2 regions of the Streptomyces sp. NPDC015125 genome follow, and region 2 is predicted to be linked to the other one. Evidence: riboswitches for the same ligand, from Rfam matches in the RefSeq annotation. Region 2 holds a riboswitch; the other holds the start of a gene.
The links. A riboswitch is a leader RNA that binds a small molecule or an ion and turns the genes downstream of it on or off. The one in region 2 is predicted to bind cobalamin.
Positions count from the first base shown of each region.

Region 1: another riboswitch for cobalamin. It lies ahead of metE (5-methyltetrahydropteroyltriglutamate--homocysteine S-methyltransferase); the one in region 2 lies ahead of ACF088_RS26470 (cobalamin biosynthesis protein).

Region 1 covers NZ_JBIBVF010000031.1:37,915-46,127, forward strand. Annotated here, with positions in the region: gene ACF088_RS38430 (solute carrier family 23 protein) at 1-490, opposite strand, end outside; gene ACF088_RS38435 (streptophobe family protein) at 885-2,189, opposite strand; gene ACF088_RS38440 (Ig-like domain-containing protein) at 2,627-3,808, shown strand; gene ACF088_RS38445 (hypothetical protein) at 3,833-4,297, opposite strand; gene ACF088_RS38450 (aldo/keto reductase) at 4,535-5,593, opposite strand; cobalamin riboswitch at 5,771-5,958, shown strand; gene metE (5-methyltetrahydropteroyltriglutamate--homocysteine S-methyltransferase) at 6,129-8,213, shown strand, end outside.
Region 2 covers NZ_JBIBVF010000014.1:141,712-149,924, forward strand. Annotated here, with positions in the region: gene ACF088_RS26450 (cobyrinate a,c-diamide synthase) at 1-1,041, opposite strand, end outside; gene cobO (cob(I)yrinic acid a,c-diamide adenosyltransferase) at 1,058-1,654, opposite strand; gene ACF088_RS26460 (putative cobaltochelatase) at 1,654-3,789, opposite strand; gene ACF088_RS26465 (cobyric acid synthase) at 3,860-5,425, opposite strand; gene ACF088_RS26470 (cobalamin biosynthesis protein) at 5,436-6,497, opposite strand; cobalamin riboswitch at 6,627-6,778, opposite strand; gene ACF088_RS26475 (hypothetical protein) at 6,981-7,424, shown strand; gene ACF088_RS26480 (caspase family protein) at 7,430-8,213, shown strand, end outside.

The DNA.
Region 1 (8,213 bases), on a different contig from region 2:
TGAGGGTGAGGCCGATGATGGTGAGGATGGTGCCGATGACGACCGGCGGGAAGTACTTCACCAGCTTGCTGAAGAATGGCGCGAACAGGAAGGTCGCTATGCCCGCGGTGATCACCGCGCCGTAGACGACGAGCAGTCCGGCGGTCCCGCCGCCCGCGCCCAGCCCGATGGCGATCATCGGCGAGACCGCGGTGAAGGTGACGCCCTGGACCAGTGGCAGCCTGGCACCGATCTTCCAGATGCCGAGGGCCTGGATGATCGAGGCGACACCGCAGGTCAGCAGGTCCGCGTTGATCAGATAGACGAGCTCCTCATGGGAGAGGCCCAGGGCGTTCCCGAGGATGATCGGGACGATCACCGCTCCCGCGTAGAAAGCGAGGACGTGCTGAAACCCGTAGAGGGTGAGCTTGGCGACGGGGAGTACCTCGTCGACGGGGTGGGCCTGCTGGCGGGAGAACTGCTGGGGGTTTTGTCGGGAGACTCGTGCCATCTCTGCCTTGCCTTCGCGAGGTAGGTGAATAAGAAGGAACCGGCGCCGTCGCGTTCCGGGTGACGGACGGGCCGGCTGGGTCTTACAAAGCCGACGTTGAGCGGTGTTGCCGACACCACGTAAGCCCTGCGCTGCACGGTGTGTCCTGGTTCGGTAGGACTTCCTTCGATCAGCGCAGTAAATTCCGGCATTTCCATGGAATTTACAAGTGGACTAATCGGAGCGTTCACCTTAGTTGACCTGCACCATTTCTCGCGAGTAACCCGTCACATTCGCTCGCATAAAGGGGGATCACGGCCCGAAGTCCTGTTTTGGGAGGGGGAAAGGGGAGAACTCGGACTGACTTCGGACTGATGACGGAGGGGGGCGGCGCCCCCGCAGGCGGCGGCTTCCGCTACGCCTGCTCCACCTCGCCCGGATGGCGTACGCGCCGCGCCGGCAAGGCGCCGAGGAAGCCGGTGACCAGCCCCCAGGCGAGGCCGACGCCCACCAGCCGGAGGAGCTGCGGCTCCAGGGTGACCTCGCCGCCCAGGTCGCCGCCGAGGTCCCCGACGCCCATCAGGGAGAGCCCGTAGTGGGCGGAGATGCGGGTGAGCAGGCCGACGACCAGCAGGGTGAGCGCCAGTGCCACGGCCATCTCGACGGCGTGCCGCCAGGCCGGCCGCCGGGCCGGGGAGCGGACCGCCGAGGTGAAGGCCGCAACGAGCAGCACCACGGCCGCCACCGCCACCAGGAGCCAGGCCCGGCCGTCGTACTCGGCCAGCGAACCGAGGTCGAGGGTCCGCTTCCCGTGGGTGCGCAGGACCTGGTCGAGGACGTGCGGCAGGGGCAGCCCGATGGCCTTGTCGACATGTCCCACCCAGGCTCCGCCGGTGCCGATGCCCAGCGCCATCCAGGTGAGGTTCGGCAGTCCCAGGAACATGGCGGCGAAGGTCTCGGCCGGGTGGTCCTTGGTGACGAGCTCGACGATGCCGATGACCAGCCCGATCACGACATAGCAGAGCAGAGTCAGCAGCATGGCGAAGGCGGGCGGCCGTACGGAGTCCTGGAAGCGCAGCAGCCGGGGAGAGAGCGGGGCCCGGCGCGAGACCAGGAAGGTCAGCGCGAGCACCGCCAGGATCCACAGCAGTCCGACCCCGAGCGTCGCGGGAACATCGGCTTGGAAGCCGACGGTGGGGGTGGCGCCCAGCTCGGCGCCGAGCCGGTCGGCCAGGTCGTTGCCCACGGTGATCCGGAAGCTGTGCCGGGCGGCGAGCGTGAGCAGCAGCAGAAGCACCAGCCAGCACACCGCCGTTCGGGCGACCCGGGCGAGCAGCTCCCCGGTGCCGGCCACCGCCCGGTGGCGCAGCGGCAGCAGGAAGACGGCGGCGGTCACCAGCGCACCGGCGAGCGTGACCGACAGCGGTACGACGTCCAGGGCGGCATCGGCCTGTGCGAGGCCGCCGACGTCGCCGGAGAGGCCGACCGAACCACCTGCCGCGACGAGCACGGTGGCCGCGACCACGGAGGGGAACGCCCCGCCGGGAAGGTCCGCCGCGCCCGCCGCCCACAGGCCGAGCGCGGCGACCACGGTCATGGTGACGATGCCCGCCACTGCCGCGCCGAGCGCTTCCGCCCCGGCCCGGACCGCGGGCGGTGCGCCGCGGCGGCGTACCGGGCCCGGCGGACCGGCCGGCGCGGGGCCTCGCATCTGGCTCACGCTCTCTCCTGCCGGTCACGGGACCGTGTACCAACGATCCGTCTGCAAGGACACCTTGGCCGACGCCTGGATGAGAGGGATCGGCACCGCGGAACGGCAGCGCGGAACCGCACCTCGGAACGGCGGCACCGGATACCTCTCCGGCGCATCTCCGGCATACACGGGATGCACGGGATGCACACACCACCGTAAGCACCGGCGCGGCACCCCGCTTGCGGGCGGCGTCAAGCGGCGGGCTACCGGAAGGACACCCGCCGCTTTCCCGCCCTCCCAGGGGCCCGATATCGAACTGTGTCCTAATGATCCGGCGCACCGGACAACCACCGGAGCACACAGCCCCTCTGCCTATGTGGTGGGGCATGGGCAGCCCTCGACGGTTACCCCCGCACGGGGCCGTGCTCCGCCACTGTCAGTTGTTCTGCTTGGGAAGGACCCCCGTGTACGCCGGATCACGCCGCCACTCCGCACGGTTGATACCCGCTCTGATAGCGGCGGGCACGCTGTTGACCGCGTGTGGGCCGGGTGCCGATGAGCCGAAGGCGGAGCAGCCTGCGGCGAAGGTGACCGTCACCCCGGCCGCCGGAAACAAGTCGGTCAAGCTCGGCTCGGACATATCCGTGCGGGCCGACGACGGAAAGCTCGTCTCGGTCGAGGTCAAGGACGACAAGGGCGGCACGGTCACCGGGCAGCTCGCCGGTGACGGCACGTCATGGAAATCGGACGGCAAGGTCAAGCCGCAGACCACCTACACCGTGCGGACGAGGACGAAGTCGGCGCAGGGCAAGGAAGCCGCCGCCACCTCGGAATTCACCACGGAGCAGGCCGACAAGGTCAACAAGCTCACCAACACCCCCGGCGGTGGGCAGACCGTGGGCACCGGGATGCCGGTGTCGATCCTCTTCGACCACCCGGTGGCGAAGGACCGGCGCGCCGACATCGAGAAGGCGCTGAAGGTCACCACCCAGCCGAAGGTCGAGGGTGCCTGGGGCTGGGTCAAGGACTACTCCGGCAAGGACCGGATCGACTGGCGCCCCAAGGACTACTGGCCGGCCGGCACCAAGGTCTCCGTCAAGGGCGCACTGTCCGGAATCAACTCCGGTGACGACGGCGGCTGGTTCGCCCGTGACTACAACTTCGGCTTCCGCATCGGCGCCGATCACAAGGCCGTCATCGATGTGCCCTCGCACACCCTGACCATGTACGAGAACGGCAAGAGCGTCGGCAGCATCACCGGCTCCGCGGGCTCCCCGCAGGACCCGACCCGCGGCGGTGTGCACACCGTACGCAGCAAGAACGCGGCCGAGACGATGGACTCCGCCACCATCGGCCACGGCAACGAGTGGAGCCTGGACTCCAAGTGGGTCACCCACCTCACCGCGTCCGGGACCTTTCTGCACTCCGCCCCGTGGAACAAGTCGCTCGGTGTGGAGAACAACAGCCACGGCTGCTTCGGTATGAGCACCTCGGACGCCAAGAAGATCTACGACTTCCTGCCGATCGGCTCCACGGTCGAGGTGAAGGGCACCAGCAACACCAACAAGACCGACGTCGGCAACGGCCTGGAGGTCTGGCAGGAGAGCTGGACGCAGTGGCAGCAGCGCAGCGCGCTGCAGCACTGACCCGGGCGGCCGTCGTTCAGCCGGTCATCTGCGGTGCCTGGCGGGGCCGCGGGTGCGGGTGAGCAGCAGGAAGACGGTGGCCAGGACGGCGATGGCCTGGGCCAGGGCCGCGAGCTGTTTATCGGCGCTCCAGCCCGGTTCGTACATGTCCGGCAGCGGTCCCGGCGCGCCGATGTCCACGTAGGTATAGAGGAGCAGCAGCGCGAGTCCGCCGGTCGCGACGAGCCAGGCGAAGGTGTCGCCGGCCGGCCGGCGCCAGATCAGCACGAGCACGGCGGCGAGTGCGGCGAGTGCGGCCTCGATACGGAAGAGCAGACCCTGGCTGATGGTCGCCGTGACCCCGTCGTACCAGCCGGCGAGCCGGGCGTGGACGTAGGCGTCCAGTGCCAGCCCGGCCGCCGCCAGCAGCCGTGCCACACCGCGGGCGGTCCGGCCGGACCGCCCGCGGCCGGGCCGCCCGCGGGACGGTACGGAGTCGTCTGGTGCCACGGCTTCTCCAAGCCTCTCTCATCGGGCGCCCGTCTCCCTCGGACCGGCCCGCCCTGCCCCGTCGGTCCGCACACACCTCAATAGACCGCAGACGCCGCCGCCCGGCCATCCGGGCGGCGGCGTTCGGCGTAGCGGGCGGGCCGACGGGCGGGCAGGCGGGCGGGCCGACGGGCAGGCAGGCGGCGAGATGTCCGGGCGGGCGCCGACGCCGTTCCGGGCGGGGCGAGACGGCGCCGGTCAGCGGATCTCGCTCGTCGTACGGCGGTAGGTGGAGCGCCGGTCCTCGATCTCGGCCCAGCGGTCGCCGTAGACGTTCTCGGTGATGCCCGGCTCCCGCAGGAAGTCGTGCGGGAAGCCCAGCGGTACCGCGCTGCACCGGTCGAGCCGCGCCTTCGCATCGGCGTCCAGCGTGACCTCCACCGCGGCGAGGTTGTCGAGCAGCTGGCTCTCCTTGGTGGCGGCGATGATCGGAATGATGTTGCCGGGCCGGCTGCGCAGCCACGCCAGCGCCACCTGCGCCGGGCTCCAGCCGCCCTGCTCGGCGATCTCCAGCACCGCGGTGACGGTCTCCTCGGTGCGGTGGTCCGGCCGGTCCGTCTCGCCGACGACATCCAGCCGGCCGGTCTCCCCGCGGCGGTACTTGCCGGTGAGCCGCCCGGCCGCGAGCGGCGCCCAGGCCAGCACGGCCAGGTCGAAGGCGCGGGCCTGCGGCAGCAGTTCGCGCTCGGGCGTCCGCTCCAGCAGGTTGTAGCGCAGCTGCGAGCCGGCGAACGCGGTCCAGCCGCGCAGCTCGGCAAGGGTGTTCGCCTGCGCGATCTCCCAGGCGGGCCAGTCGGAAACGCCGAGGTAGAGCACCTTTCCCGAGCGCACCAGGTCGTCGAGCGCCCGCATCACCTCCTCCACGGGCGTGAAGTTGTCCCGGGCGTGCACCCACAGCACGTCGAGGTGGTCGGTGCGCAGCCGCTCCAGGCTCTCCTCCACCGACCGGACCAGGTTCTTGCGGTGGTTGCCCGCCGCGTTCACATCGCCCTTGCGGGTCGCGCAGGTGTATTTGCTCGCCAGCACGAAGCGGTCCCGGCGGCCGTCGAGCAGCTCCCCCAGGATCCGCTCCGAGGCGCCCTCGGTGTAGTTGTTGGCGGTGTCGATGAAGTTGCCGCCGGCATCCGCGTAGGCGTCCAGGATCCGGCCGCTGGTGTCCTTGGCCGCGCCCCAGCCCCAGTCCTCGCCGATGGTCATGGCACCCAGGCTCAGCTCGCTCACCCGCAGGCCGGTCCTGCCGAACAGTGTGTAGCGCACGTGGTTCCCTTCAATCGGTCCAGCTCTCCGGTCGTGCGCTCACGCTAGGAGCTGGAGCGCGCTCCAGCGCAAGGCGCGGCCGACGGTCGGGCCCGGTGCCGGCCTCGTCGATGGCGCGATCCGGGCGGGTCGTCCAGGGCACGCCCTGGGGAGACATGCCCTAGGGTGGGCCGGGCAACTGGTTCGCCCTGTCCACCAGGCAGGCGCGTCGCAAGAGGGAACCCGGTGGAAGTCCGGGACTGCCCCGCAGCGGTGAGTGGGAACGACCGCCGTCATACGCACTGGGCCCGGCCGGGTCTGGGAAGCGATGGCCAGTAGATGTCCGCCCTTGGCGGACGTGCCCGCGAGTCCGAAGACCTGCCAGTGCCCCCGTGCGACCGGTGCACGGGGAGATCACGGTGACCTCGAGGGCGGGTCGGCGGACATCAGACGGGTACGTCCGGCTTGCTTGCGCCGGGACCCGTCCGGATTGCCGTCCCTTCGCGTCCTCGACCGTCCCGCGGTCCATGGAGACATACTCGCGAAGGAGAGTTCCGTGACCAGCACGTCCGCAGCCGCGGCAGCACGCGCCACCGTGCACGGCTACCCCCGTCAGGGGCCGAACCGTGAACTGAAGAAGGCCATCGAGGGCTACTGGAAGGGCCGCGTCAGCGCCGACGCCCTTCGCGGCACCGCCGCCGAACTGCGCCGGGGAAATTGGCGGCAGCTCGCCGAGGCCGGTGTCCACGAGGTGCCGACCGGCGACTTCTCGTACTACGACCATGTGCTGGACACCAGCGTCATGGTCGGCGCTGTCCCGGACCGCCACCGCGACGCCGTCGCCGACGACGCCCTCGACGGCTACTTCGCGATGGCCCGCGGCACCCAGGAGGTGGCGCCGCTGGAGATGACCAAGTGGTTCGACACCAACTACCACTATCTGGTGCCGGAGTTGGGTCCGGACACGGTCTTCGCCGCGGACTCCGCCAAACAGGTCGCCGAGCTGACCGAGGCGCTCGGTCTCGGTCTGGCCGCCCGCCCCGTCCTCGTCGGACCGGTCACCTACCTGCTGCTGGCCAAGCCCGCGCCCGGTGTTGCGGCCGGCTTCGATCCGCTGACCCTGCTCGACCGGCTGCTGCCCGTCTACGCCGAGGTCCTCGCCGATCTGGGGGCGGCCGGGGCCGACTGGGTGCAGCTGGACGAGCCGGCGCTGGTGCAGGACCGCTCCCCCGCCGTGCTGAACGCCGCGGCCCGCGCCTACCGCGACCTCGGCGCCCTCCCCGACCGCCCTCGGCTGCTGGTCGCCTCGTACTTCGACCGGCTGGGCGAGGCGCTGCCGGTACTGGCGAAGGCGCCCGTCGACGGTCTGGCGCTGGACTTCACCGGTGCCGCGGCCGGCAACCTCGGGGATCTGGCGGCGGTCGGCGGACTGCCCGGCAAGCGGCTGGTCGCCGGTGTCGTCGACGGCCGTAATGTGTGGATCAACGACCTGGAGAAGTCGCTGGCCACGGTGGGCACGCTCCTCGGCCTGGCCGACCGGATCGATGTCTCGACCTCCTGCTCCCTGCTGCACGTCCCGCTGGACGCCGCCGCCGAGCGCGATATCGACCCGCAGATCGCCCGCTGGCTGGCCTTCGCCCGGCAGAAGACCGCGGAGGTCGTGACGCTGGCGCGCGGTCTGGCGCAGGGCACCGACACCATCGCCGCCGAACTCGCCGCCAACCGCACCGACCTGGCCTCCCGGGCGAATTCCGCCCTCACCCACGACCCGGCCGTGCGCTCCCGGGCCGCCGCCGTCACCGACGCCGACGGCCGCCGTTCGCAGCCGTACGCCGGGCGGGCCGCCGCCCAGCGCGCCCACCTCGGGCTGCCGCTGCTGCCGACCACCACCATCGGCTCGTTCCCGCAGACCGCCGAACTGCGCACCGCCCGCGCCGACCTGAGGGCCGGCCGGATCGGCACCGCGGGCTACGAGGAGCGCATCTCGGCCGAGATCCGCGAGGTCCTGGCCTTCCAGGAGAAGGCCGGCCTCGATGTCCTGGTGCACGGCGAGCCGGAGCGCAACGACATGGTGCAGTACTTCGCCGAGCAGCTCACCGGCTATCTCGCCACCCGGCACGGCTGGGTCCAGTCCTACGGCACCCGCTACGTCCGCCCGCCGGTCCTGGCCGGGGACATCTCCCGGCCCGAGCCGATGACGGTCCGCTGGACGACGTACGCCCAGTCGCTCACCGACCGGCCGGTCAAGGGCATGCTCACCGGCCCGGTCACCATGCTCGCCTGGTCCTTCGTCCGCGACGACCAGCCGCTGGGCGAGACCGCACGGCAGGTGGCCCTCGCCCTGCGCGACGAGGTGGCTGACCTGGAGGCTGCGGGAACGTCGGTCATCCAGGTCGACGAGCCCGCGCTGCGCGAGACCCTGCCCCTGCGCGCCACCGACCACGCCGCGTACCTGGCCTGGGCCACCGAGGCGTTCCGCCTCACCACCGGTGGAGTCCGCCCGGACACCCAGATCCACACCCATATGTGCTATGCGGAGTTCGGCGACATCCTGCGGGCCATCGATGACCTCGATGCCGATGTCATCAGCCTGGAGGCGGCCCGCTCCCATATGCAGGTCGCCGGGGAGCTCGCCACGGCG
Region 2 (8,213 bases):
GAGCAGCCCGGCACATTCGGCCGAGACCGGCGCCCCGGACGCGGCCAGTGCGGCCACCGCCGCGCGCAGCGGCGCGTTCGCCGACAGATCCGGCGCGTACATCTCCGGGAAGCCCCCGCCGATCACCAGGCCCCGGGTGCCGGGCGGCAGTTGTTCGTCCCGCAGCGGGTCGAAGGCGGCCACCTCGGCGCCCGCCGCGGCCAGCAGCTCGGCGTGCTCGGCGTACGAGAAGGTGAACGCCGGGCCGCCCGCCACGGCGATCAGCGGCTTCTCCTGGGCGGTGACCCCCTCGGCCACGGACAGCTCCGCCGCCGGGTCCCAGGGGGCGTCCGGCAGCTCGGGCACCGTACGCGCCAGCGCCAGCAGCGCTTCCAGATCGCAGCCCGCGCGCACCCGCGCGGCCAGCTCGCCCACCGACTCCACCGCCTCGGCCCGCCGTTCGGCGACCGGCACCAGGCCCAGGTGGCGGGACGGCGTACCGGCCCGCCCGTCCCGGCGCAGGGCGCCCAGCACCGGCACCCCGGAGGAGTCCATCGCCTCCCGCAGCAGCTCCTCGTGGCGGTCCGAGCCGACCTTGTTGAGGATCACCCCGGCCAGCCGCACCTCCGGATCCCAGGAGGCGAAGCCGTGCACCAGCGCCGCCACCGACCGCGACTGCGAGGAGGCGTCCACCACCAGCACCACCGGCGCCCGCAGCAGCTTGGCCACCTGCGCCGTCGAGGACAGTTCGCCCATTCCGGACGCCCCGTCGAACAGCCCCATCACGCCCTCGACGAGCGCGAGATCGGCACCGGCCGCGCCGTGCAGGAACAGCGGCGCGATCCGGCCGGGCCCGCACAGATAGGCGTCCAGGTTGCGGCCGGGCCGGCCGGTGGCCAGGGAGTGGTAGCCCGGATCGATGTAGTCCGGGCCCACCTTGTGCGGCGACACCACGAGCCCGGCCTCGGCGAACGCCGCCATCAGGCCGGTGGCCACCGTGGTCTTCCCCGCGCCCGACGACGGGGCGGCGATCACCAGCCGGGGGATCGAGCCACTGCTCATGCCGCGCTCCCGCTCTTCACCATTCGATGCCCCGCTGGCCCTTCTGGCCGGTGTCCATCGGGTGCTTGACCTTGGTCATGTCCGTCACCAGATCGGCGTAGTCGAGCAGCGCCTCGGGGGCGTCCCGTCCGGTGATGACGACATGCTGCGTACCGGGGCGGTCGCGCAGCGCCGAGACCACCTCCTCGGCGTCGATCCAGCCCCACTTCAGCGGATAGGTGAACTCGTCCAGCACCAGCAGCTTGTAGGTCTCCGCGGCGAGATCCCGCTTGACCTGCTCCCAGCCCTCGCGCGCCGCCTCCTCGCTGGAGGCGATGTCGCGCTGCACCCAGGACCAGCCCTCGCCCATCTTGTGCCAGGCGACCGTGCCGCCCTCGCCGGACTCCCCGAGCACCTTCAGCGCCCGCTCCTCGCCGACCTTCCACTTCGCCGACTTCACGAACTGGAACACCCCGACCGGCCAGCCCTGGTTCCAGGCGCGCAGCGCCAGCCCGAAGGCCGCGGTGGACTTGCCCTTGCCCTGGCCGGTGTGGACGAACACCAGCGGGCGGTTGCGGCGCTGGCGGGTGGTGAGCCCGTCGTTCGGTACGACGGACGGCTGTCCCTGCGGCATTACGCGGCCTTCCTGTTGCCTTGTACGGTCCGTACGAGCGCGGAGACACTGTCCGCGCGCAGTTCGTCGAGGGTGACCGCGGTGCCCTGCAGCTCACGGGCCAGCTCGCCCGCAAGACCCAGCCGCACCGGGCCCGCCTCACAGTCCACGACCACCGAAGCGGTGCCCTGGCCCGCCAGCAGGCGGGCCGCGCGGGTGGCGCGCACGACGGGCTCCGGGCCGCCGGTCGCCCGTCCGTCGGTGACGACCACCAGCAGCGGCCGCCGCGAGGCATCCCGCAGCCGCTCCACCCGCAGCACCTCATGGGCCCGCAGCAGCCCCTCCGACAGCGGCGTACGGCCACCCGTCGGCAACTGCTCCAGCCGCGCCGCGCCGGCCTCGACCGAGGAGGTCGGGGGCAGCGCCAGCTCGGCGCCGGAGCCCCGGAAGGTGATCATGCCGATCTTGTCGCGCCGCTGGTAGGCGTCCAGCAGCAGCGAGAGCACCGCGCCCTTGACCGCGCTCATCCGCTTGCGTGCCGCCATCGAACCGGACGCGTCCACGACGAACAGGACCAGATTGCCCTCCCGCCCCTCGCGTACCGCCTCGCGCAGATCGTCCCTGCGCACCACCAGGCCCCGCCCGTGACGGCCGCGGGCCCGCTGGTGCGGCGCCGCGGCCTGCACGGTCGCCGCCAGGTGCAGCTTGCCCAGGGCGCCGTGCGGACGCCGGGCGCCGGTCGTGCGGCCGTGCGCGGTGCGGGCCCGCGACCTGCGGCCGTCCGCGCCCTCGCCCAGGCCCGGCACATCCAGCCGCCGGGTACGGAACGGCTCGCCGGCGCCGACCGCGGCCTTCTCGCCGCCCGCGGCGGGGGTGCCCTCCTGGGACTGCTCCGGGGCCGCGGGCTCCTCCTGGGGCCGCTCGGGGGTCTCGGCGGTCTCCCGTTCCTGCTGGTGCGGGAGTTCGGGGCTCTGCGCCGTGGGCGATTCCTGCGGACCACCGTCCCGGCCGTCCTGCGGGGGTGCTCCGCCGCCGTCCGGGCCGCCCCCGCCGGGGCCGCCGTCCGGCCCGTCCGGGTCCGGATCGTCCTCGCCGTCCGCGCCCTCGCCGTTCGTGCCCTCGTCCGCGCCGCCGAACTCCTCCAGCGTCCGGTCGAGCTTGTCCTCGTCCAGGCCGGGGGCGTCGAAGGGATTACGGCGCCGGCGGTGCGGCAGCGCCAGCAGCGCCGCCTGGCGTACGTCCTCCTCCAGGACATCGGTCCGCCCCGCCCATGCGGCCAGCGCCGCGGCGGTCCGCGCCATCACGATGTCCGCGCGCATCCCGTCCACCTCGAACGCCGCGCAGGTCGCGGCGATCTGCCGCAGCGCCGCGTCCCCCAGCATCACGCCCGGCAGCAACTCCCGTGCCGCGGTGATGCGGTGGCGCAGCGCGTCCTCCTCGGCCGCCCAGCGTGCCGCGAAACCGGCCGGGTCGGCGTCGTACGCCAGCCGGCGCCGGACCACCTCCACCCGCTGGTCGGGCTCGCGCGAGGCCGCGACCTCGACGGTGAGCCCGAACCGGTCCAGCAGCTGCGGCCGCAGCTCGCCCTCCTCGGGGTTCATGGTGCCGACGAGCAGGAAACGGGCCGCATGCCGTACGGAGACGCCTTCGCGCTCCACGTAGGAGGCGCCCATGGCGGCCGCGTCCAGGAGGAGGTCCACCAGATGGTCGTGGAGGAGGTTGACCTCGTCGACGTAGAGGATCCCGCGGTGCGCATCGGCCAGCAGGCCCGGCTCGAAGGCCTTCACACCCTCCGACAGGGCCCGCTCGATGTCCAGCGCGCCGACGAGCCGGTCCTCGGAGGCACCGACGGGCAGTTCGACCATCCGCGTCGGGCGGTCCTCGACGGCACCCGCCTCGTGCGGCCCGTCGGGGCAGCCGGGGTCGGGCGCGGCCGGGGCACAGGCGAAGCGGCAGCCGCTGATCACGTCCACGTGCGGCATCAGTGCCGACAGCGCACGCACGGCGGTGCTCTTGGCGGTGCCCTTCTCCCCGCGGACCAGCACACCGCCCACCGCGGGGCTCACCGCGTTCAGCAGCAGCGCCAGCCGCAGATCGTCCATCCCGACCACCGCGGTGAAGGGGTACTGCGGGGCGGTGTTGTGAGCGGTTGTCATGCTGTGTCGTCCTCCAGGTCGTCGGCCGGCTGCGTCTTCTGCGTCTGTCGCGGTCCTCCACTGCCTACCCTCATGGCGCCCCCGGAGGCACGAACGGCAGCCCCTCCGGTACCCCTTCCTCGATCAGCCGCAGCAGTGCGCCGGTGTCCGCGTGCTCCTCGATCAGATCGCCCAGCCGGTCGAGCTGCTCCTCGCGCAGGGCGGCGAAGGCGGTGTCGGGGGCCGGCACGAACGCCCGGCCCGCGTCCGCCGCGACGCGCCGCAGGAAGGCCCGCCGGAAGCCGTCGCTCTCCAGCGAGCCGTGCCAGTGCGTGCCCCATACGGAGCCGGTCCGGCACCCGTCCAGGCTGCGCCCCTGGCCATCGGACATGAACGACTCGTCCCCGCCGGTCACTTCGGCGACCCCGTGGTGGATCTCGTAGCCCGCCACCGGCTCGCCCAGCGCCTCGCCGACCGGCCGCGCCAGGGTCTTCTCCGCCGCGAACCGCACGCGGACGGGCAGCAGCCCCAGCCCGTCGACCGTGCCCGCCTTCGACTCGACGTCGTCCTCGATGCGCTCGCCCAGCATCTGGAAGCCGCCGCAGATGCCCAGCACCGGACGGCCCTCGGCGGCCCGCCGGACGACCGCGTCCGCCAGTCCGCGCTCGCGCAGCCACTGCAGCGCCCGGACCGTGCCCCGGGTCCCCGGCAGCACCACCAGGTCCGCATCGGCCAGCTCCTCGGCCCGGTCCACGAACCGCACCACCACGCCCGGCTCCGCGGCCAGCGCGTCCACGTCCGTGAAGTTCGACATCAGCGGTACGGCGGCGACCGCCACCCGCAGCACCTCGGCGCCGTGCGGCGGAGCCACCACGCTCTCGCGCACCGCGCCGCGCAGCGACACATGCAGGCCGTCCTCCTCGTCGATGCCGAGGCCGTGGGAGAAGGGCAGCACACCCAGCGTCTGCCGCCCCGTGAGACCGCGCAGCATCTCCAGCCCCGGCTCCAGCAGCGTCACATCGCCCCGGAACTTGTTGACGAGATAGCCGGCGACCAGCGCCTGGTCCTCCTTGGACAGCAGCGCGGTGGTGCCGAAGAAGGAGGCGAACACCCCGCCGCGGTCGATGTCACCGACCACCACCACCGGGATCCGCGCGGCCCGTGCCAGGCCCATGTTCACGAGGTCGGTACGCCGCAGATTGATCTCGGCGGGACTGCCGGCGCCCTCGCAGATCACCGCGTCGTGGGTACGCCGCAGCTCCGCCAGGCAGTCGGTGACCGTGCCGAGCAACTGCTCCTGGCGGCCCTCGTGGTAGCCCCGGGCACTGAGCTCGCCCACCGGCTTGCCCAGCAGCACCACCTGGCTGCTGCGGTCGCTGCCGGGCTTGAGCAGGACGGGGTTCATCAGCGCGGTCGGCTCCACCCGCGCCGCGGCGGCCTGCATCGCCTGGGCCCGTCCGATCTCCGCGCCCTCGCGGGTGACGAACGAATTCAGCGACATGTTCTGTGCCTTGAACGGCGCCACCCGCACACCCTGCCGGGCCAGCCAGCGGCAGATGCCCGCCGTCACCACGCTCTTGCCCGCGTCGGACGTCGTACCGGCCACCAACAGGCCACCGCCGACGGCTCCGCCCGATGCCTTGAACCGCCCGTTCACCGGGTCCTCCTCATGCGCCGGGCCTCCGGCTGTCGTGAGCCGTACGCGCCAGTGCGCGCACGGTCCTGGGCGTCACCGCACCCGTGGCCGGGCGGGCGGTGGCCACCGGGGCCCGTCGCAGCGCCCCGACCGCCAGCCGCGCCGCCACCGTCGTCGCCAGCGCAAGGACGCCCACCCGGCGCGAGAGCCGCACGGCCCGTTCGATGTCGGGCACCGCGACCGGCGGCGCCCCGCCGTTGAGCTGCGGCCGGTGCTCCACCCGTCCGCCGTAGGCCAGCGTGCCGCCCAGCCGTACGCCCAGCGCACCCGCGAACGACGCCTCCACCGGGCCCGCGTTGGGGCTCGGATGGGCGCCGCCGTCCGCTCGCCAGGCCCGCAGCGCACCGCGCCGGTCGGGCCCCGCGAGCACGGTGAGGGCGGCGGTCAGCCGGGAGCCGGGCCAGCCGGCGAGGTCGTCGAGCCGGGCCGAGGCCCAGCCGAAGCGGCGGTGGCGCGGCGACTTGTGCCCCACCATCGCGTCCAGGGTGTTCACCGCCCGGAACGCCACCAGGCCGGGCACCCCGCCCAGCGCGCCCCACACGAGGGCGCCCACCACGGCGTCCGAGGTGTTCTCGGCGACCGATTCCACCACCGCGCGGGCCATCTGGGACCCGTCCAGGGCCTGGGGATCGCGGCCGCACAGATGCGGCAGCCGCTCCCGCGCCACGTCCAGGTCGCCCGCCGTCAGCGCACCACCGACGGCCCGCGCCTCGCGGCCGAGCGAGGTGCCGCCCAGCACGGCCCAGACCGTCGCCGCGGTCAGCGCGATCCGGGCGCCGTCGCGCAGAGGGGCCGGGGCGGCCGCCCGTACGGTGCGCTCCAGCAGTGCGGCACCGGCGGCGGCACCGCCCGCACACAGCACGGCGTGCGCCGCTCCGTAGCCGCGGTGATCGCGCCACAGCCGGCGTTCGACGGCGCTCGCGGCCCGGCCGAAGGCGGCCACCGGATGGCCGCGCCGCGGGTCCGCCGCGATCAGGTCGCCGAGAAAGCCGAGGGCCGCGCCGCACGCATATCCCGCGTGTTCGCCGCGCATCGGGTCAGACCGCCGCTGGGGCGTGTCCAAGGGGCCCTGCGGCGGGCAGTGGAGATCTCGAAGGGCGGCCGGGCATGGCGGTGTGTCCTCACTCAGGGTCCGCGCCCTGGCTCGACGTGACGGCGACAAGAGTCTCCTGGCTCCCGGATCGGCGAAATCCTCCGGCCTTCCAGTCCTGCGTACGTCATCGGACGTACGCGAGGCGGACCGTGGCCTTCGCTGGAGGAACGCTCCCCGGTGACAGTGGCGGGACCGCGCCGGATTCACACCGGACTTCCTCAGCTGTCGCCGAATGGCTCCGGCAGTCCACCACGCCCCGCGATGCCCGTCAACTCGCCCTTGACCTGCAACGCTGTCCTGTGGCACGCGTTGTGGTGCACGCCACAGCGTGGCAGCGAGGTCACAGACGGTTGCCCCCGCCCCTGATCTCACGTCACTATCTGGTGCACGGTGGCGACGGGGCCGCCGGAAGGGGGCCGGGGGATGCCGCAGAGCGCTGACCGTCACGAGATCCGCCTCAGGATCACGGGCACGAACAATCCGGACCAGGACATCGAAGACCTCAGGGCCTGGCTGGAGCGCGAGCCGTGGCTGGACCGGCACGGCCACGACTGGCAGCTCCGGCCGCGGCCGGCGGACGAGAGCGACGACGGCCCCGGTGACATGGCCGTCGGCGTCGACGACCTGATCCTGGTCATCGTCGGCGCCGTCGCCGCCGAGATCACCAAAAGCCTCACCATCGCCCTGCAGGAGTGGCTGCGACGGCGCCGGGAGGAGCGCGACACCGGCGAGCGGCCCGCCGTCGCGGTCGGGGCCGGTGACGGGGACCTGTGCGCGCTCGGCGACGCGGGCCCGGGCGCCGCGGCCCCCGGGCACCCCGATCCCGGCAGCCCGGCGGACGAGAGCGGCAGCACCGACGGGGACTGAGCCGGATGTCCGAATACGACGCACGGGGCAAGGTCAACCGGGCGCTGCTGATCGGCGTCGACGACTACCGCACGCTGCGCCCGCTGCCCGCGGTGAAGGACAACGTCCGGAAGCTGGAGCAGGCCCTGCTCGCCCCCGGCGTCGATCTGTTCACCAAGGGCGAGGTCGTCACCTGCCGGCCCCAGGAGCCCTGGGAGGTGGAACAGGCGCTGGACACCGTCGTCCAGGAGGCGCGCGGGCTGCTGTTGGTGTACTTCTCCGGCCACGGCCGGGTGGCCAGCGACGGCGGCAATCTGCACCTCATGGTCGGCGCCTCGGAACGGCGTCACAAGACCGTCTCCTGGCAGCACACGGTGCTGTCCTATCTGGACAACGCACGGGCCGACCGCATCGTGATCGTCCTGGAGTGCTGTTACGCGGGCAATGCGAGCGAGGCCTTCCACTCCTGCCGCAACCCCACCTCGCTGCTGATGGCCGCGCAGCCCAACCGCCGGATCTTCAGCGGCGAGGAACCCACCGGGGGCAGTGTCTTCAACCGCGCCCTGGTCCGGACCCTGGAACGGGGCATTCCCGGCAAACGGTTCGTCACCTTCGAGGACCTCGTCCGGGCCCTGCAGGAACAACTGGCCGGTGAGCGGACCCCGATGGGCGACGTCTGGGAGCCGCGCTCGGCGAAGCAGAACACCGTCGACGACGTCATCCTGTCCTTCGCCACCCCCGAGGCCCGCCCGCCGACCCCGCTGCGGATCCGCTTACGCCGCCGGCTGAAGTCGTCCTTCCGGCACTGGC